Regions from separate parts of the Paenarthrobacter sp. AT5 genome, predicted to be linked through region 1. Evidence: riboswitches for the same ligand, from Rfam matches in the RefSeq annotation. Region 1 holds a riboswitch; each other region holds the start of a gene.
What was found. A riboswitch is a leader RNA that binds a small molecule or an ion and turns the genes downstream of it on or off. The one in region 1 is predicted to bind S-adenosylmethionine.
Positions count from the first base shown of each region.

Region 1 (6,120 bases):
CGAAGGGCTTGCGCCCCACCACTTCCACGCGGGCATCCAGGGAAATGTCCTCGGCGGCCAAGTAGCGCAGCAAATCGGGATTCTCATCGCTGATGCGGGTGATACGGCCGGAATGGCCCTCGTCGAGTTCGATCAGGCGGTAGGCATGCGGCAACTCCACCGATCCGTCCGACGCGGGGATCGGGTCACCATGCGGATCCCGCACGGGATGGCCGAGCTTCGCGGACATCCTTTCGATGAAGGTGTCGGAGACGGCATGCTCCAGCATCTCGGCTTCATCGTGGACCTCGTCCCAGCTATAGCCCAGTTCTTCAACGAGGTACGTCTCAATCAGCCGGTGCCGGCGCACCATGGACAGTGCCAGCCGCATGCCTTCAGGGGTCAACCGAATGGCGCTGTAAGGCTGGTGGTCTACCAGGCCCTGGTCCTTGAGCTTGCGGACCATCTCGGACACCGACGAGTTGGCAACCCCCAACCGCTGGGCAAGTTGCGAGGAAGTGATCGGCTTGTCCTGCCACTCCGTGTAGGAGTAGATGACCTTGACGTAGTCCTCGATCGAGGAGGAGGGCGTGCTGGTCTTCACGTTCCAAGCCTACCGTGGCCGCCGGCTCAGGCCTTGCGGGCCCGCCAGGTGTGCGTCACGTACGGCAAGGCGAGGAGCTCGCCGCGGGCATGGTGCAAGTGCTCGTAGAGGTACCACTCCAGGTTGCCCATCACTTTCTCCCGGGTGGCCTGATTGGCGCGCAGGTAGTAGCTGCGGGACTTGGTCAGTTCCATGATGTCCTCGGGGGACACTGCGTCCTGCCAGCTGGTGACGTGGCTTTCGAGGTTCTCGAACTCCGGGCCCACCACTGGCCGGAACCCCGGCTTATGGACATCACCGGCATGCATGATGCGTGAAAGGCGATGAACCCAGGCCACGGAGGTGTCCAGTTGGTTCCAGATGAGGCCGAGCGTTCCGTGCGGACGGAGGATCCGGGCAATCTCGGTACTTGCCTTGAGCGGATCGCACCAGTGCCAGGCCTGGGCGACACTGACGACGTCGAAAACTGAGTCCGCCAGTCCCGTCACTTCGGCAGTACCTTCAACGGCGTGCGCCTGCGGGCAGTTCTTCCGCAGCTGGTCCAGCATGTCCGCGGAAGGGTCGACGGCGCTGACCTGCAGGCCCCGGTCGAGCAGCAGTGTTGTGAATTTGCCTGTCCCTGCGCCAATATCGGCTGCGGTCCGTGCGTTCGGGGGCAGCAGCCAATCGACGGAATCCGCCGGGTACCCGGGGCGGACCCGATCATAATGTTCGCCGCCGTCCTGGAAGCTCTGCCCCAGCTCCCGACGTCGGTGCGCGTGCAGCTTTGGGCCGCCGGCGCGTCCGGCGCGTCCGGCACCTCCGGAAGAAACCGGGAGGCCGGAGGGCAGTGATCCTCCGGATTCGTTGCTTGAACGCGTGGACACGCGGGGGACTCCTTCAGCGGCAGTAGTCAGGGATACCCAAAGAATCTACCGCAGCAACGTGGCGCCAAGGCCGGGAAGGCTCCTAGTCCACGGTGCAGGGAGCGGCCCCGGCGGTTCCGGGCGTATTGGGCGCCCACTCCGGGTAGCTGCGGTGATCGTTTGCGGGGACCCAACGGCCCTCGTCCACGACGTAATCCCAGCCAAGTCCGGTGGTCTTCAGTTGCCGGATGCCGGCCAGCAGCCTGGCAGCGTCCTCAAGCCGGGAGCCGACGCCGAAGCTGGCGCGCAGTGAACCGGACGGCAAGCCGAGGCGCTTCAGGAGCGGGTGGGCGCAGAAACGGCCATCGCGCAGGCCCACGCCGTGCTCGGCGGCCAGGTAAGCCGCCACCAGTCCCGCGTCGAAGCCTTCAACGGAGAAGTTGACGACGCCGATGGTGTCGGTGGAATCACTGAAGATCCGGTGGACGGTGACCCCTTCAATGGATTCCAAGCCCTCAACCAGGAAGGATCGGATTGCCACCTCATGGTTGTGCCAGTCCTGTTGGTCCAAGCCGGCCAGCACCTGGGTAGCCCGCGCCAAGGTGGCTGCCCCCAGGACGTTGGGGGAGCCGCCCTCGTGCCGGGCCGGACCAGTTGCCCAGCTCACCGAATCCAGGCGCGCTTCACGAACGGCGCCGCCGCCGGCAAGGTGGGGGGTTCCGGCGTCGAGCCAATCGGGACGGCCGACCACGACGCCTGCGCCGAAGGGCGCGTAGAGCTTGTGCCCCGAGAAGACGACGTAGTCCACGTCGCTCTCGGAAATGTTGATGCGCCGGTGCGGGGCGAGCTGGGCTGCATCGACGACGATCCGCGCGTCGAACTCATGCGCCAACGCTGCGAGCTCTGCAATCGGCAGGATTTCGCCGGTGACGTTGGAAGCGCCGGTCACAGCGAGCAGGGATATTCCGCCCTGGCTCAATTCATCGCGCAGGTTGGCGATGGTGGCAGACAACGTGGGGGAGGCGATGACGCTGCGGTGCGGTACGCCCTGCCAGGGAAGCAGGTTGGCGTGGTGCTCAATGTCGAGGTACAGCACTTCACCGGCCGGTGCGCCGTCAAGCTGGGGGAGGCATCCGGCGAGGAGGTTCAGCGAATCGGTGGTGTTGCGGGTGAAGATGACTGAATCATCCGGCCGGCCGCCAACGAAGTCCCGCACGATGTTCCGCGAGTTTTCATAGACGGACGTGCTGATTTGGGATGCGTAACCGGCGCCACGGTGCACACTGGCGTAATAGGGCAGGATTTCATTCAAGTAGGCAGAGACGATGGTCAGTGCCGGGGCCGACGCTCCGTAGTCAAGGTTTGCGTACCTGACGTGGCCCCCTTGGATCAGGGGAGCCTGCAGCTCTGCTCCTGTGACGGCGGCCAGCGGTCGCGCTGCGAGGGCTTCGTGGGCCGCGTGGTCATCTCCGAAAGCGGGCAGGACGGTGGAATCGAACGTAACAGTGCTCATGGGACCTCACTCAAGAAGGACCCCTCCAAGGGATCCGCGCTTGCCGTATCCGTTCCGGACCGGCCTGGTCGTCACCCGGGGCACCCCACCGCGAATGGAGGGTTGCCGGCCAGCAAACCGGGGTTTAGCGCTGGCACTCGTGACCTGTAGAAGAGACTAGGACACCTTCCGTGGACGATTCAAAGCGGGAGGAGTTTGTTAAGCGGTTTGTTACGGAGAGAGCCGAATCCCGTTTTGGTCGAATAATCGACGGCGATGGCACCCTGAAGTGGGTTTGTCGCCGTCGATTATTCGCAGCATTACGGTTCGGCTGTTGCCGGAGCGCGCTAAAGGAGATCGTCGATCTCCGGGTTGAGGCGCTTCAGGACCTCTGAGTGGAGGATGGAATTGGTGGCCAGCGCGTTGCCGCCGAAGGGGCCGTCTTCGCCCTCAAGCGAGGTGAACCTGCCGCCGGCCTCCGTGACGATCGGCACCAAGGCAGCCATGTCGTACAGGTTTAGTTCCGGTTCGCAGGCGATGTCTACGGCACCTTCGGCCACCAGGCAGTAGGACCAGAAATCCCCGAAGGCGCGGGTCCGCCAGACGTCGTCAGTGAGGGAAAGGAATTCGTCCAGGTTTCCGCGCTCCTTCCATCCCGAAAGGCTCGAGAAGGACAGTGACGCGTCCGCCAACGAAGAGACATTGGAGACTTTCAAACGGGTGGCCGACGCGAGGGACCGCCCTGTGTAGGCTCCCATGCCCTTGGCGGCCCACCAGCGTTTGCCGAGTGCCGGCGCGCTGACCACACCCACCACGGGCTCGTCCTCGTCAACGAGGGCGATCAAGGTCGCCCACACCGGCACCCCTCGAACAAAGTTCTTCGTCCCGTCGATGGGGTCGATGATCCAGCGCCGCGATCCATGGCCGCTGCTGCCGAACTCTTCGCCCAGCACGGCGTCGCGGGGACGCGAACGCGAGAGCTGGCCGCGGATGGCTTCCTCGGCGGCCTTGTCCGCATCGGTGACCGGCGTCAGGTCGGGTTTGGTTTCGATCTGCAGGTCCAGGGCCTTGAACCGGTCCATGGTCTGGGCGTCCACCGAATCGGCCAGGACGTGGGCCAGCCGCAGGTCATCGTTGTAACTGGAAACGGGTTGGGTCATGCCACCAAACTATCGCGAAACAATCCCTGCACCCGGGAAGTGGTGCTTTTCCCGTCTCAGTTGACGGTGCCGAGTTCCTTGGTTTCCTTCGCCTCCAGGCGTGGGTCCGCTCCGAGGAGCCGGCGCAGGGACGCCAGCCTTGCGGTGCCGGAAGGTCCGGCATGCCCTTCGTTGACCCAGGCGTCCAGTCCGCAGTTGACGGCGTTGGCGTCGTGTTTGCAGCCCCGTTCGCAGTCTTCGGTACCGGGCTCGAGGTCCGGGAAGGAGTGCAGGATCCGGTCCGGGTCGACGTGGGCCAATCCGAAGGAACGGATGCCGGGAGTATCGATGATCCAGCTGCCCGAAGGAGCGTCGGCCAGCTTGAGGGCCAGGGCCGACGATGAAGTATGCCGGCCGCGGCCCGTCACGGCGTTGACTCCGCCGGTTGCCCGTTCCGCGCCCGTCAGCGCATTGACCATGGTGGACTTGCCGACGCCGGAGTGCCCCAGCATGACGGTCACTTTTCCATCGAGGTGGTCCCGCAGGCGGGACACCGCTTCGCTGTCGAGCCGGGCGGACAAGCCGTCGTCCGAGCGGGCATCGATGCCGGATGCCTGTGAATCCGCCGTGCGGCTGATGATGACCGGAAAGTCCAGGCTGAGGTAGTTCGAAAGAAGTTCCGCCGGATCCTTGACGTCCGCCTTGGTGATGAGCAGCAGCGGCTCTATGCCGGCGTCGTAGGCTGCCACCAAGGCGCGGTCGATGAAACCTGTACGCGGCTCCGGGTTGGCCGCGGCCACCACCACTACCAGCTGGTCGGCGTTCGCCACCACTACCCGCTCGATCGGGTCCGTGTCATCGGCGCTGCGACGCAACAGGGTCCGGCGTTCTTCGACGCGGACCAGCCGCGCCAGGGTATCGGGGCTGCCGGAGACATCGCCCACCAAGGCAACGAAATCGCCCGGAACCACCGGCGTGCGGCGGAGTTCGCGGGCCCTGGCTGCAATGACTACGCGTTCGTTGTCAGAGTCCTCGCCCACGATCGCCGTGTAGCGCCCGCGGTCGACCGTGATGATTCGTCCCACCACGGCGTCGTCGTGGCTGGGACGGTCCTTGGTGCGGGGCCTGGAACCCTTCTTGTTCGGACGGATGCGGACATCCGATTCGTCCCAGGAGCGTGCGTCGCGGCCCATGCTCAGCGGTTGCCCCCGGTTGTGCCCGCCTGTGGGAATTCGCCGGAATCGCGGGTAGCCTGCCCGAGCATGGCTGCCCACATGTGCGGGAATTCGGGCATCGTTTTGGAAGTCGTGGCGATGTCTTCCACTTCCACCCCTTCCACGGCGAGCCCGAGGATGGCACCCGCCGTAGCCATGCGGTGGTCCGCATAGCTGTGCACGACGCCGCCGTGCAGGGCAGCCGGACGGATGATGAGACCGTCCGCGGTTTCTTCCGCGTCCCCGCCGAGGCGGTTGATCTCGTTCACCAACGCGGCGAGCCGGTCCGTTTCGTGGCCCCTGAGGTGGGCGATCCCGGTCAGGCGGGAGGGTCCGCTGGCCAAAGCGCACAGGGCGGCAACGGTGGGAGCCAGTTCGCTGGTCTCGTCAAAGTCCGCCCCCTTGATGTCGGGACCGCCCGTGACGGTGAGCGTGCCGTCTTCCAGCGTGACGGTTGCCCCCATGGTGGTGAGGATGCTGCGCCAGAGGTCACCCACCTGGGTTGTCCGGAGGGGCCAGTTGGGGATTCTGACGGTGCCGCGGGTGGCCAGCGCGGCGGCCAGGAAGGGACCGGCGTTGGACAGGTCCTGTTCGATGCGCTGGTCGAAGGCACGGATGGGGCCGGGAGCCACGCGCCAATGGTTGGGCACCGAATCGTCCACGCTGACCCCGACGCTGCGGAGCACGGATACTGTCATGCTGATGTGGTCGAGGCTTGGCACCGGCTTGCCGACATGTTCAAGATGCAGGCCTTCGGTGAAGCGCGCGCCCACCAGCAACAACGCCGATACGAACTGCGACGAGGCACTGGCATCGATCACGAGATGCCCGCCGCGGACTTTGCCGG
Region 1 covers NZ_CP136441.1:3,095,532-3,101,651, reverse strand. The annotation lists gene RI444_RS14280 (metal-dependent transcriptional regulator) at 1-583, opposite strand, end outside; gene RI444_RS14275 (class I SAM-dependent methyltransferase) at 610-1,413, opposite strand; gene RI444_RS14270 (aminotransferase class V-fold PLP-dependent enzyme) at 1,532-2,941, opposite strand; SAM riboswitch class IV at 2,973-3,086, opposite strand; gene hisN (histidinol-phosphatase) at 3,268-4,080, opposite strand; gene RI444_RS14260 (ribosome small subunit-dependent GTPase A) at 4,137-5,252, opposite strand; gene aroA (3-phosphoshikimate 1-carboxyvinyltransferase) at 5,255-6,120, opposite strand, start outside.

Region 2 (6,120 bases), 1.0 Mb from region 1:
CATTTTCGGGGCTTCGCCTACGGTCCGGTACGAATGATCCAGCAAAATTGACGGACCAGGTGGCGGCGGGGTTTGCGGCCGCGGCTATCGTGGGGCGCAAAATGGAGCATGCGTACTTTCGGGGTGGAGGAGGAGCTGCTCATCGTCGATCCCGTGACGGGTCAACCTCTGGCCCTCGCGGATGCGTTGATCAGCGGAAGAGGGCAACAGGACGGGACTTCCGAGGGCGACGGTTCAGGGCTCAGCCACGAACTAAAGCTGGAACAGATCGAGACCCAGACCCGGCCCTGCCATAGCTACGACGAATTGCTGCATCAGATCAGGCGGGGCCGGGCCTTGGCAGACCAGGCCGCCCGCAAGCACGGGGCCCGCGTAGCCGCACTTGCCACTTCGCCCCTCGCTTCCACCCCGCACACGACGCCCAACCCCAGGTACGCGGAGATGCTGGAGCGTTTTGGACTCACGGCGTACGAACAGCTGACGTGCGGCTTCCACGTGCACACCTCGTTGGAATCGCCTGAGGAAGGCGTCGTAGTCCTGGACCACATCCGGGACAAGCTCGCTGTCCTGACCGCCATCAGCGCCAATTCTCCCTACTGGCGCGGACAGGCCACCGGCTTTGACAGCTACCGGACCCAGGCCTGGAACCGCTGGCCAACGTCCGGGCCGTCCGCTGTGTTCGGTTCCCTGACCTCCTATCGGCGTATGGTCAAGCGGCTGTTGGAGACGGGCGTGCTGCTGGATGAGGGCATGATCTACTTTGACGCCCGCCTCTCCCGGGACCACCCCACAGTGGAGGTCCGGGTTGCCGACGTCTGCCTGCGTTCGGAGGATGCGGCCTTGATTGCCGTGCTGGTGCGGGCTTTGGTGGAGACGGCCACCCGGGAGATGCTCGACGGCGTTGAACCCGCCTCGGTGCCGACGGCGTTGTTGCGCATGGCCAGTTTCCAAGCCAGCAACATGGGTTTGCGCGGTGACCTTCTTGACTTTGGCGAATTCCGTCCCGAACCGGCCACAAGCGTGGTGTGGGCGTTGATGGAGTACTTGACCCCCGTGTTGGCCGAGCAGGGCGAACTGGAACTGGTGAAAGCAGGCTTAGCGGACATCCTGAAGCGCGGAAACGGCGCCCATCAGCAACGGGAAGCTGCGGCACGCTTCAACAGCCGCCAACGGGATGGCCAAAGCCCCGCAGGGAGTCCGCCCAGTGTAGAGGCGTTGGGTGCCGTGGTGGGGCATGCCGTCAAAGTCACCGTCTCCGGCACACCGGGAGGTGCCATCAAGGATCCCGATCCCGTGCTGGCACGCGTCCGCCGGGCCTAGGAACTCCGCACTACGGGACCTCAGCCAACCGCGGGAACTCAGCACTGCGGGAACTCAACCAACCGCGGGGTCGCCCGCGGGAGGCTCCGGATCCCACACCATCAGGTACCCTCCCACAGTCGCCTCCGTAACGTAGAAGACGAACGGCGGAATGTCCTTGGCCTTGAGCAGGATGCCGGCGAAAAGTACCGCAGCACTGCTGGCCGTCAGCCCCACCCAGCGCTCTGCCGGCGATCGCAGCAAGCCGGTGCCGAGGGCGGCCAGGCCGGCGATGTGCAGCCATGAGTAGCCCAGGAACGGAACATTCGAGCCGCGACGATACGCAAACCGTTCAAGGTCCGACGCCCTCCGGGACAGGCTGTACACAAACAGCGGAGCTCCGGCCAGGAGCGCCGCAGCCGAGGCCTCTACCCAGTGCTTGGCCTTGGCGTCAGGCATGGCCCGTGCCAAGGCGGCGAATCCAATCGGCACGGCCGCGGTCCCGGCTGCGGCCACGTGGTGGCCGGTCACCCATCCCCGCTCACCCCGCAGAAGCAGCCTCAAACGCTCGGCCGGATCGTGGGTGGTATAGACGCGGGGCACCGGAGATATTCCCGCCAGCCACACGACCGAACCCGCAACAATGACAGCCCCCGCGCGGCGGTATGGATGCCTCATGGCATGAGATTAGACCTGTTTGAGGGCCTTCTCCAGATCCAGGATGAGGTCGTTGACGTCCTCGAGCCCAACGGACAACCGGACCACGCCGTCGGAGAGCCCGATGGCTGCACGGCCTTCGGGTCCCATGGCCCTGTGGGTGGTGGTAGCCGGGTGGGTAATGAGCGACTTCGAGTCGCCCAGGTTGTTGGAGATGTCGATGACCCGCAACCCGTCGAGCAAAGCGAACGCGGCTTCCTTGGCGGAGCGGCCGGACGACGGCGAAAGCTCGAACGTCAACACGGTACCGCCGGCCTTCATCTGCTTGGCGGCCAGCTCATACTGCGGGTGGGATGTGAGCAAGGGGTATTTGACCCAGTTGATCGCAGGCTGATCTTCCAGCCATTCGGCAATCTTCAGCGCAGAGGCGGAACTGTGGTTCACCCGCAGGCCCATGGTCTCCAGGCCCTTGGTCAGCACCCACGCGTTGAACGCGGACAATGACGGCCCGGTGTGCCGCATGAGTTGCTTGACCGGGCCTTCGATGAACTCCTTGGTGCCCAGGATCGCGCCGCCCAGTACGCGGCCTTGGCCGTCGATGTGCTTCGTGCCGGAGTACACAATGACGTCGGCGCCGAGCTCGCCGCAGCGCTGGAGCAGGGGAGTGGCAAAGACGTTGTCCACCACCACTGTTGCCCCGGCGGCGTGCGCGAGCTCGCTGACGGCTGCGATGTCCACGATCTCCTGCATCGGGTTGGAGGGGGACTCGAAGAACACCGCGGTGGTGGGCTCGGAGAGGGCAGCGCGCCACTGGTCCAGGTCGGGGCCGTCTACGAACACCGTCTCCACGCCCCACCGCGGCAGGATCTCGTTGAGGATCACGAAGCAGGAGCCAAAGAGCGAGCGGGCGGCAACCACCCGGTCGCCGGCGCCCAGCAAGGCACCAAGGGCGGTGAAGACTGCGGACATGCCCGACGCCGTCGCGAAGCAGGCTTCGGTGCCTTCAAGGAGACGCAGCCGCTCCTGGAAGGTGGCAACGGAGGGGTTGCCGTAGCGGGAGTAGACGAATCGTTCGTCTTCTCCGGTGAAGGCGCGCTCGGCAGCTGCAGCCGACTCGTAGACGAAGCCGGAGTTGAGGAAGACGGGCTCCGCCGTTTCCTGGAAATTGGTACGGTCAAGGCCACCGCGAACGGCTTGGGTGTCTGGATTCCAGCCGGCGGCGTCAGGGTTGAAAGTCACTTCTTATTCGTTTCCAAGGTTGGTTGGCAGGCCGCGGTTTTTCCAGCCGTTGACGGTTCGTTCGCCGTAACGGTCCGGTTCACCTTCGAAGCCTTCGAGGACGTTGTAGGCGGTGAAACCTGCCTGGGTTGCGGCGATGGCCGCAGCAATGGAGCGCTGGCCGGACCGGCAAAGGAACACAAGCTCAACGCCGTCTCCCTCGGGTGCCTGTTGCTGCAGGTCTTCGATGAAGCGGGAGTTCGGGACGCCGCCTGCAAGGTTCCACTGGATGAACAGGGGATCGTTTTCCGTGGCCTTGGTGTCGGGGATGCCGATGTGGGCCCACTCGCCCTCGGTGCGGACGTCCACCAGGATGGCACCGTCCTGCAGCTTCGCCCAGGCATCCTGCGGGGTCAGGTCTCCGGCGTAGCTCATGCGTGGCCCTCGAATGCTGCCTCGTCCTCGTAGTTCTCCAGCTCATCCACGGCATTGGCCACGGCGGCATCCGCGCTGGCGACGGCGGCAGGCAACACCACTGCCTGTGCCACGATGACGTCCGTTCCGTTGAAGGTGGCCGACGGGCTGCCATGCAGGACGTAGCCTTCAGCGAGGGCGTTGCTGATCCGTTCGCAGAAGTCCCGGGTGTCCGGGCCCGTGATCAAACGGTAGGAAAGTCTCTCTTCGATGGGTTCAGGCATTAATGTGCTCCTCAGTCACGCTTGCAGTTCGAAGTGTCGAATACGCCGAGTAGTCACCTGAGGCACCCCGCCGCGGGAGAGGGTTGCCGACCAGCAAGTCAGGGCTTGGCGCTGGTACTCATTACTCAAGAAGAAAATAACATCCGCGGCCGTTGCGACGCATGTGGCGGGTGTCCCGCCGTCGTCATGTTGCGTAACCGGACCGGCCGCCGGGACTGGACCATTTAAGACGTCACGGGAGCATAATTGACGCAATACGACCCCCTGTAACTTCGCATGAAATCAGGTCGCGGTGAACGGACAGAGCAGTTCTACACTCAAGCCCATGCTGCATTTCGGATGGTTCGTGGGCCATGGATTCGGTGTCCAGGGCTGGGGGACTCCCGGCTACAGCCTTGGCTATGACTGGAAGAAGCCTGCGCTCTACCAGGAGGCGGTCAGGGCTTTTGAACGGTCGGGGCTGGACCTGTTCATCATCGAAGATTCACTCACCGTCCCGGACACGTACGGCGGCACCGCGGAAGTGTCGCTCGCGCACGCGTCCTTCGCTCCGAAGCACGATCCCTTGGCCCTGGTGCCGTACCTGCTGTCCGCGACGGAACACCTCGGCATTGTGCCCACCATCAGCGCGTCCTTCTACCCGCCTTTCACCGCGGCCAGGCTCCTTGCCACCCTGCAGCATTTCTCCGAGGGCCAACTCGGCTGGAACGTGGTGACCTCCGGCAGCGACCTCGCCGCGCAGAATTACGGACTGGACCAGCAGATCGAGCACGACCTGCGTTACGAGAAGGCGGAGGAATTCGTCGACGTCGTCCGGCGGCTTTGGCGGAGCTGGGAACCGGACGCCGTGCTGGAGGACGTGGAGGCAGGCCGGTTTGCGGACCACACCAAAGTCCATCCCATCAACCACGACGGGCAGTTTTTCAAGGTCCGGGGTCCGCTGAATACGGCACCCCTTCCCGAGGAACCCGTACTGGTGCAGGCCGGTGCATCGCCCCGGGGCAAGGCGTTCGCGGGTGGCCACGCCGACGTCGCAATCGCCCTGGCCCGGGGCGTCGACGGGATGAAGGCCTACCGCGATTCCATCCGTGCCGAAGCCGCAAATGCAGGACGGAATCCCGACGACGTCAAGGTACTTTTTGTCCTCAAGCCCACCGTGGTGGGGTCTGCTGCGGAGGGGGAGGAACTGCGGGCACGGCGCAAGGAGCTGACGCAGCGGGACATCGACAGCCAGCTCAACTCGATCTCCTACCTTTCGGTGATCGACTTCAAGCAATTCGACCTCGATCAGCCCCTCCCCGAGCTGAGCACCAACAGTAACCAAGGAACGCTGGAACACTTCGCCAAAGCGGCTCCTCCCGGGTCCACGCTGCGGCAGATCCTGCAGGCCCGCAGCGGCGGCGCCGGTGATTCGATCATCGGGACCGCCGGAGAGATCGCCGACTACCTCGAGGAGACGGGCGAGGCCGTGGGCGGTGACGGCTTCCTGTTTTCCGGGTTCGTCGATCCGGTGACGGTGCATGGGGTCCTGGACAAACTGACTCCCGAACTTCGTCGCCGCGGCCTGCTGAGGAAAAGCTATGGCAACGGCGGTTTCCGGCAGAATCTCCTGGATTTCTGACCATGTTTCCGGAGTCGAAGGTGCTGCTGATCGGGACGGCGCCAGTGCATGCAGAAAGCATCGCCATGGCGGCGGCGGACGACTCCTGCCACGTGAAACTCAACCATGATGCCCTGACTTTGATCGGCCGTTCACGGGAAGTCGTGGAGCACGTGGCGGCCTCCGGCGAGCGGGTTTACGGCCTCAACACCCTCCTGGGGTCCGGCCGCGATACCGCTGTTGAGGAAGGCTCCATCCTTGCCTACCAAGTGCAGGTGGTCAGGTACCACAACAGCGGGGTGGGACCCTACCTGAGCCGCGCCGAAGCACGTGCCGTGATCCTCGCCCGCCTGGTCGGATTCAGTCGCGGCGGCTCCGGCGTCCGGCCCGAAACAGCCCGCTTCTACGCCGACCTCCTGAACCGTGGCGTCCACCCCGCCATCCCGGCCGAAGGTTCGGTGGGCTCTTCCGACCTCACCCAACTGGCCGCCGTCGCCGCCGTCGCGATCGGTGAGGGAGAAGCGCTTGACGCGTCCGGCGTCCTGGTGCCCGGCGCCAAGGCCCTCGCGGACGCCGGACTTCAGCCCCTCACGCTCCACGCCGGTGAGGCCTTGGCCCTCGTCAGCGCCAATGCCTATTCGGTAGGTG
Region 2 covers NZ_CP136441.1:4,116,189-4,122,308, reverse strand. The annotation lists gene RI444_RS19180 (glutamate--cysteine ligase) at 109-1,320, shown strand; gene RI444_RS19175 (hypothetical protein) at 1,375-1,977, opposite strand; gene RI444_RS19170 (O-succinylhomoserine sulfhydrylase) at 1,987-3,195, opposite strand; gene RI444_RS19165 (rhodanese-like domain-containing protein) at 3,199-3,609, opposite strand; gene RI444_RS19160 (DUF1737 domain-containing protein) at 3,606-3,872, opposite strand; SAM riboswitch class IV at 3,885-3,998, opposite strand; gene RI444_RS19155 (NtaA/DmoA family FMN-dependent monooxygenase) at 4,165-5,493, shown strand; gene RI444_RS19150 (aromatic amino acid ammonia-lyase) at 5,496-6,120, shown strand, end outside.
Region 2: another riboswitch for S-adenosylmethionine. It lies ahead of RI444_RS19160 (DUF1737 domain-containing protein); the one in region 1 lies ahead of RI444_RS14270 (aminotransferase class V-fold PLP-dependent enzyme).

Region 3 (6,120 bases), 1.6 Mb from region 1:
GGGCCCATGGGCATGGGAGCCCGCAGGGAGGCCACGACGAAGTCGGCGGGCAGCAGGCCGGCGAGGCTGAAGAGATCGTCCTCGTTGGAGCCGTATCCATGAAGCAGGACCAGAAGGGGCTTGCCGGCCCGTTCGGCTTCGTCATGGGACCACAGGACAACGGGTGCGGGAAAAGCTACGGCTTCAGTCATGGGTCCATTCTTGCAGTTACCCGCGGGTAACAACTTACGGTCGCGTAGGTTCGCATGTACGGGGCAGGATATGAATCGTGAGTGAGAGCAATTCATTGGTGACGCCCGGAGGAACTGTCCAAAAGCATCCCTGGAGCCGGTACGTGGCGCTGGGAGATTCGTTTACCGAAGGCATCGGAGATCCTGAACCCGGGAGCCCGGGCGGGTTCCGCGGCTGGGCCGATCGCGTGGCCGAGGAACTCGGGCGAGGGCATGCCGATTTCGCCTACGCCAACCTCGCCATCCGCGGGCGCCTGCTGCAGCAGATCGTGGACGAACAGGTGGGGCCGTGCCTGGAACTCAAGCCGGATCTGGTGTCCATTTCGGCTGGCGGCAACGATCTCATCCGCCCCGGCGGGGACCCCGATCTGCTGGCCACCAAGCTCGATGCCGCCGTCCAGGAGCTCAGCTCGGGCGGCGCCACCGTGGTGCTGTTCAATGGCCCTGACACGGCGTCCTCGGTGCTTGGCCGGATCCGCGGCAAGGTAGCCATCTACAACGAGAACCTGCGAACCGTCGCCGCCCGGCACGACGCAGTGGTCGCCGACATGTGGTCCCTGCGGCAACTCGCTGATCCGCAGATGTGGGACGTGGACCGACTGCATTTCTCGCCGTTGGGCCACCACACGATCGCCACCATGGTGCTGGAGGCACTGAACGTGCCGCACACGCTGGAACCGATGGCACCCAAACCCCTCCCGCCGCGCACATGGCGCGAAGCCCGGTCCTCCGACCTCGTGTGGGCCCGCGAGTACTTCGTTCCGTGGGTCATCCGCAGGTTACGGCACCAATCTTCCGGGGACGGCATCACGCCAAAGCGCCCGACGCCGGGTCCCGTTTCAAGTGCTAACTGACCATGAGGATACTCACAAAACTCATAAGCCTCACCAGGAGCGCCAAACTCACAAAACTCACAACGACTCATAAGCTTGATACATGATCGAGAATCCATTCAGGCCCTCAGCAGGAGCAACTCCTCCGGAAATCATTGGACGGTCAGGCCTGCTTGATGAGTTCAAATACGGTTTGCGGCTTGGTTCCGGGGCACCGGGACTGCTCACGATCTTCACCGGAGCCCGCGGGATCGGCAAGACGGTGATGCTCGGGGAGGTCCATGACGCCGCCCGCCAAGAAGGCTGGGCAGTCATCGCGGAGACTGCAACGGAAGGCTTCATGGGTCGCGTCGGCGAGGAAATGCTCAGCCTGACCCAGGAACTTGGCAGCGGTCCGCAGAACCGGCGGATCACCGCCATCGGCGCCGCAGGATTCAGCATCACCACCCAGTTGGCACCCGAACGCCAAGTAGCATGGCGCAAGCTCGGCGAAGAACTTCTCCACATCCTCGACAACAAACACACCGGCCTGATCATCACGGTGGATGAAATCCACGCCGCCGACCGCAACGAACTCGCTCAATTGGCGGCCAGCGTCCAGCACTTCATCCAGGACCGGATGCCGATCGGCCTGGTATTCGCCGGACTGCCTGCAGCCGTATCCGACCTGCTCAATGAAGGCGTTGCCACGTTCCTGCGCCGGGCCGACAAAATCGACCTCCATGCGGCGGGCATCCGCGACGTTGAACGGTCTTTCGCCTCCATCTTCGCCACCGCCGGCTTCCGTGTCCCGCCCCACCTGGTCCAAAAGGCAGCCGAGTCGACCGGTGGCTACCCCTTCTTGATCCAGCTCGTCGGCTACTTCCTCTGGCGCGAAGCGGAAAATAACAACGGCACGCTGACAGATGCCGAGGCGGACCGCGCGGTACAGGCCGCCCACAGGCGCAATGCCCGCACGGTCATCGAAGCCGCACTCTCAACCGTGTCGGCAAAGGACCTCCAGTTCCTTCGCGCAATGGCGCAGGATGACGGTCCTTCGATCGCCGGAGACCTTGGAGAGAGGCTGAAGGCAAAGACCAATCTAGTCGCCAACTATCGCTCGCGCCTGCTCGCCGCCGGCCTGGTGGAACCTGCCGGCCACGGGAAGATCGATTTCGCGATACCGGGCCTTCGACAGTATTTGCGCAATCTGAACACAGACTAGTCATCTCACGGTACTAGTGCGCCGAGCCCGATCCCGTAGGCTGCCAAAACAAGTCATCGGTGTAGGCTCGTATCAAGGGCCTGGGCTTCGTATACATCTTGATGGGATCATTTTTCGCGTTCGGAGCTCTCTGGACCCTACTCACGTCGGCAAAGTAGTTCTCTTTTTGGTTTGTCTGGCGCTCCCCAACCTGGAGGTTTGATGGTTGGGCTGCCGCGGCGGCGAAGCCCTGACGCGACGGGGCTAAGCTGGGATAGGACCTAGGAGGGCTCCACTGTGAACAATCTGATCTTCTGGATCATCGTCTGCTCATGGGTGATTCCAGTTGGAATCCGCATGTACAACCGGTCCAAGGCGCGCCGAATCCATAACGACGGCTTCCGTGGCTACCCGCCGCAGAACCTTCCCGGGCCAGGCTACCCGCCGCAGAACTACCCCGGCCAGGCCTATCCGCCGCAGAACTACCCCGGGTATCCGACGGGACCCGCCGACATCGGCCCGGCTGATGCAACGCCGCCGGAGGTACCGCCGTCGGGCGCTTCACCACAGGTGCCGCCCCCGGCAAGTGGAGGCTCTGCGCCGCAGGGCTACCGGGCGCGGAAGCTCGCAGAGCTGGACGCGAAGTTCAGCAACGGCGAGATCGCCATGGAGGACTACATGAAGCAGCGCGGCGAGATCATGAACGGCTGAAGTCTTCGGCAAAGAAGGCTGCGCCCAGCTGGCCCGCGAGCTGGCCGATCTCCGTGAGGAAGCCGTCGTGCCCGATGGGGGCTTCGATGATGTGGACCGGGACGTCGCCCGGCAAGGCTTCGGCGAGTTCGTGCGACTGTGCCGGGAAGTAGAGCCGGTCGGAGTTCACGGCCGCCACAAAAAACTGTGCCGTGGCCCGGGACAACGCTTCCTTGAGCGGGCCGCGTCCCCGCCTGACGTCGTGGGACATCAGGGCCTCGGTGATCGCGATGTAGCTGTTGGCATCGAAGCGGCGCACCAGCTTGGTGCCCTGGTGGTCCAAGTAACTCTCCACCTGGTAGCGCCCCCGCTCCCCCAGCACGGCGGCGGCCAGCGGTTTCTCCTGCGGCTGCGCTTCCCGGCCGAAGCGGAGGTCCAGCTCCAGCGCGGAACGATACGTGATGTGGGCAATCCGCCGCGCCAAGGCAAGGCCGGTTTCAGGTGCCGGGCCATGGTAGTAGTCACCGTTGTTGAAGTTCGGATCCTGGCGGATTGCGAGCGTCTGTGCCTGCGCAAACGCGATCTGCTCCGCGGTGCTGTAGGCACCTACGGAAATCACGGCGCAGCGCTCCACCCTGTTCGGGAAGGTCACTGCCCATTCCAAGGCGCGCGCCCCGCCCATCGAGCCGCCCAGCACTGCATGCCACTGCCGGATCCCCAAGGCGTCGGCGAGCCGGGCTTCGGCCACTGTGCTGTCGCGCAGGGTCACCAGTGGGAAACGGGAGCCCCAGGGCTTGCCGTCCGGGGCTTGCGACGACGGCCCTGTGCTGCCGTAGCAGCCGCCCACGATGTTGATGGAAATGACAAAGAACCTGTTGGTGTCGATCGTTGCGCCCGGGCCAACGAGCTGCTCCCACCAGCCTTCCTCGTCCGAGGCGCCGCGTGCAACATGCGTACTACCCGTCAGGGCGTGCTCCACGAGGACGGCGTTTGAGGCGTCGGCATTGAGCTTGCCCCAGGTCTCATAGGCCAGGACAACGTCCGGGAGAAACCCGCCGGCTTCCAGCTCCAGGGAACCCACGCGGGCGTATTTGACGGTTCCGTCCTGTTCTTCCGACGTGGGAAGGGATGTAGCAGTAATGGTCATTCCTTTGACACCTAAACCTCGCGCTTGCCCGCCGCCGTTATTGCGGCCGGCCAGGTCCTCACCCGGGGCACCCCACCGCGGAGGAGGGTTGCCGGCCAGCAAGCCGGGGCTGATCGCTGGCACTCATGACCTAACACCTAGAGTTTAGGAAGAGAACGGCCGTTCTGGCGAAGAATGTGACAGCAGTATGACGGTTCAGGGCGTTTTAGTTCACGAACGCGCACGTGAAGGGGCCGCCCGGCGAAGAATCCTCAATCCGGGCGGCCCGCCGCGACGCACGTCAGGCGGGTTCAGGCACCCTTTGCCGCGCGGAATCCTGCCTCGAGATCGGCAATGATGTCATCGATGTGCTCGATTCCCACGGACAGGCGGACGAGGCCCGGGTTCACTCCGGCAACAGCCTGCTGTTCCGCGGTCAGCTGGCTGTGGGTGGTCGACGCCGGGTGGATGACCAGGGAACGGACATCACCGATGTTTGCCACATGGGAGTGCAGTTCCAAGGCATCGACGAAGCGCTTGCCGGCTTCGACGCCACCCTTGATGGTGAAGGCAACAACGGCTCCCGTGCCGCGGGGACCGTACTTGCGGCCACGGTCGTACCAGGGGCTTGACGGCAGGCCCGCATAGGCGACCGCTTCGACGTCGTCACGGGCTTCAAGCCATTCGGCCACCTTGGTGGCGTTGGCCACGTGACGCTCCACCCGCAGGCTCAAGGTTTCCAGGCCTTGGGCAATAAGGAAGGCGTTGAACGGCGATACTGCGGAACCAAGGTCGCGCAGCAACTGGACGCGGGCCTTCAGGATGTAGGAAAGGTTGGCGCCGAGGGCGCCGTCCTTGCCGAGGTCGCGGGCGTAGACCAGGCCGTTGTAGCTGGGGTCGGGAGTGTTGAAGTTCGGGAAGCGCTCCGGGTCCTGGCTGAAGTCGAAGTTTCCGGAATCCACGATCACCCCGGCAATGGCAGCACCATGGCCGCCCAGGTACTTGGTAGCCGAGTGGACCACAATGTCCGCACCCCACTCGATGGGACGGATCAGGTAAGGCGTGGAAAGCGTGTTGTCCACGATCAGCGGGACACCCGCTTCATGGGCAACCGCGGCGACGCCTTCGATGTCCAGCACGTCCTGGCGGGGGTTGGAAACAACTTCGCCGAAGAAAAGCTTGGTGTTGGGCTGCACGGCGTTGCGCCACTGCTCCAGGTTGTCCGGATCCTCGACGAAGGTCACGGAAATACCGAACTTCTTCAGGGTGTGCGCCAGGAGGTTGTAGGTTCCGCCGTACAGGCTGGGGCTCGCCACCACGTGATCGCCGGCCTCAGCGATGTTCAGGATCGCGAAAGTCTCCGCCGCCTGGCCCGAGCTGAGCAACAGGGCCCCGAGCCCGCCCTCAAGGCTCGCAATGCGCTGTTCCACTGCGTCCTGGGTGGGGTTGCCAATGCGGGTGTAGATGGGAGCCAGTTCCGCCAACGCGAACCGGTTGGCGGCACTCTCAGCACTGGGGAACACGAAGGAAGTGGTCTGGTAAATCGGCAACGAGCGCGCACCGGTTGCAGCATCCGGCTCCTGGCCTGCGTGGATCTGGCGGGTTTCGAAAGACCATCCCTGGGACATGACTGGCTCCTCTTCGTAGCGCATGGGTTTAGTAACGGGGAGTGCTTGGAACTGCGGCCAGTCTAGGAAGCCGGCACGGAATTACCCACCTTTATGACGAAGACAGTATTTTTCGGTCTTTCCGCGACGCGACAGGGCCGGGGTCGGCGCCACGCCTCAGGGCACGCCGTAACATCCCACCTTAGTTAGGCACGACTTAGCTGAGACCCGAATCACAAAGTGCCAAGATGAAGCCATGCGCATGGATCACGTCTCTTACGCTTGTGAAAAAGATGGCCTCCTGGCCACTACCGAACGAATTTCCGCAGCACTGGGAGTGGACGCAGTCCGGGGCGGAGTGCACCCCCGCTTCGGCACCCGGAACATGATCATTCCCTTGGCGGACAGCAAATACCTTGAAGTCGTGGAGGTCCTGGACCACCCCGCTTCG
Region 3 covers NZ_CP136441.1:1,459,013-1,465,132, reverse strand. The annotation lists gene RI444_RS06660 (alpha/beta hydrolase) at 1-191, opposite strand, end outside; gene RI444_RS06655 (SGNH/GDSL hydrolase family protein) at 269-1,084, shown strand; gene RI444_RS06650 (ATP-binding protein) at 1,167-2,267, shown strand; gene RI444_RS06645 (hypothetical protein) at 2,544-2,957, shown strand; gene RI444_RS06640 (homoserine O-acetyltransferase MetX) at 2,944-4,083, opposite strand; SAM riboswitch class IV at 4,099-4,214, opposite strand; gene RI444_RS06635 (bifunctional o-acetylhomoserine/o-acetylserine sulfhydrylase) at 4,374-5,690, opposite strand; gene RI444_RS06630 (VOC family protein) at 5,926-6,120, shown strand, end outside.
Region 3: another riboswitch for S-adenosylmethionine. It lies ahead of RI444_RS06640 (homoserine O-acetyltransferase MetX); the one in region 1 lies ahead of RI444_RS14270 (aminotransferase class V-fold PLP-dependent enzyme).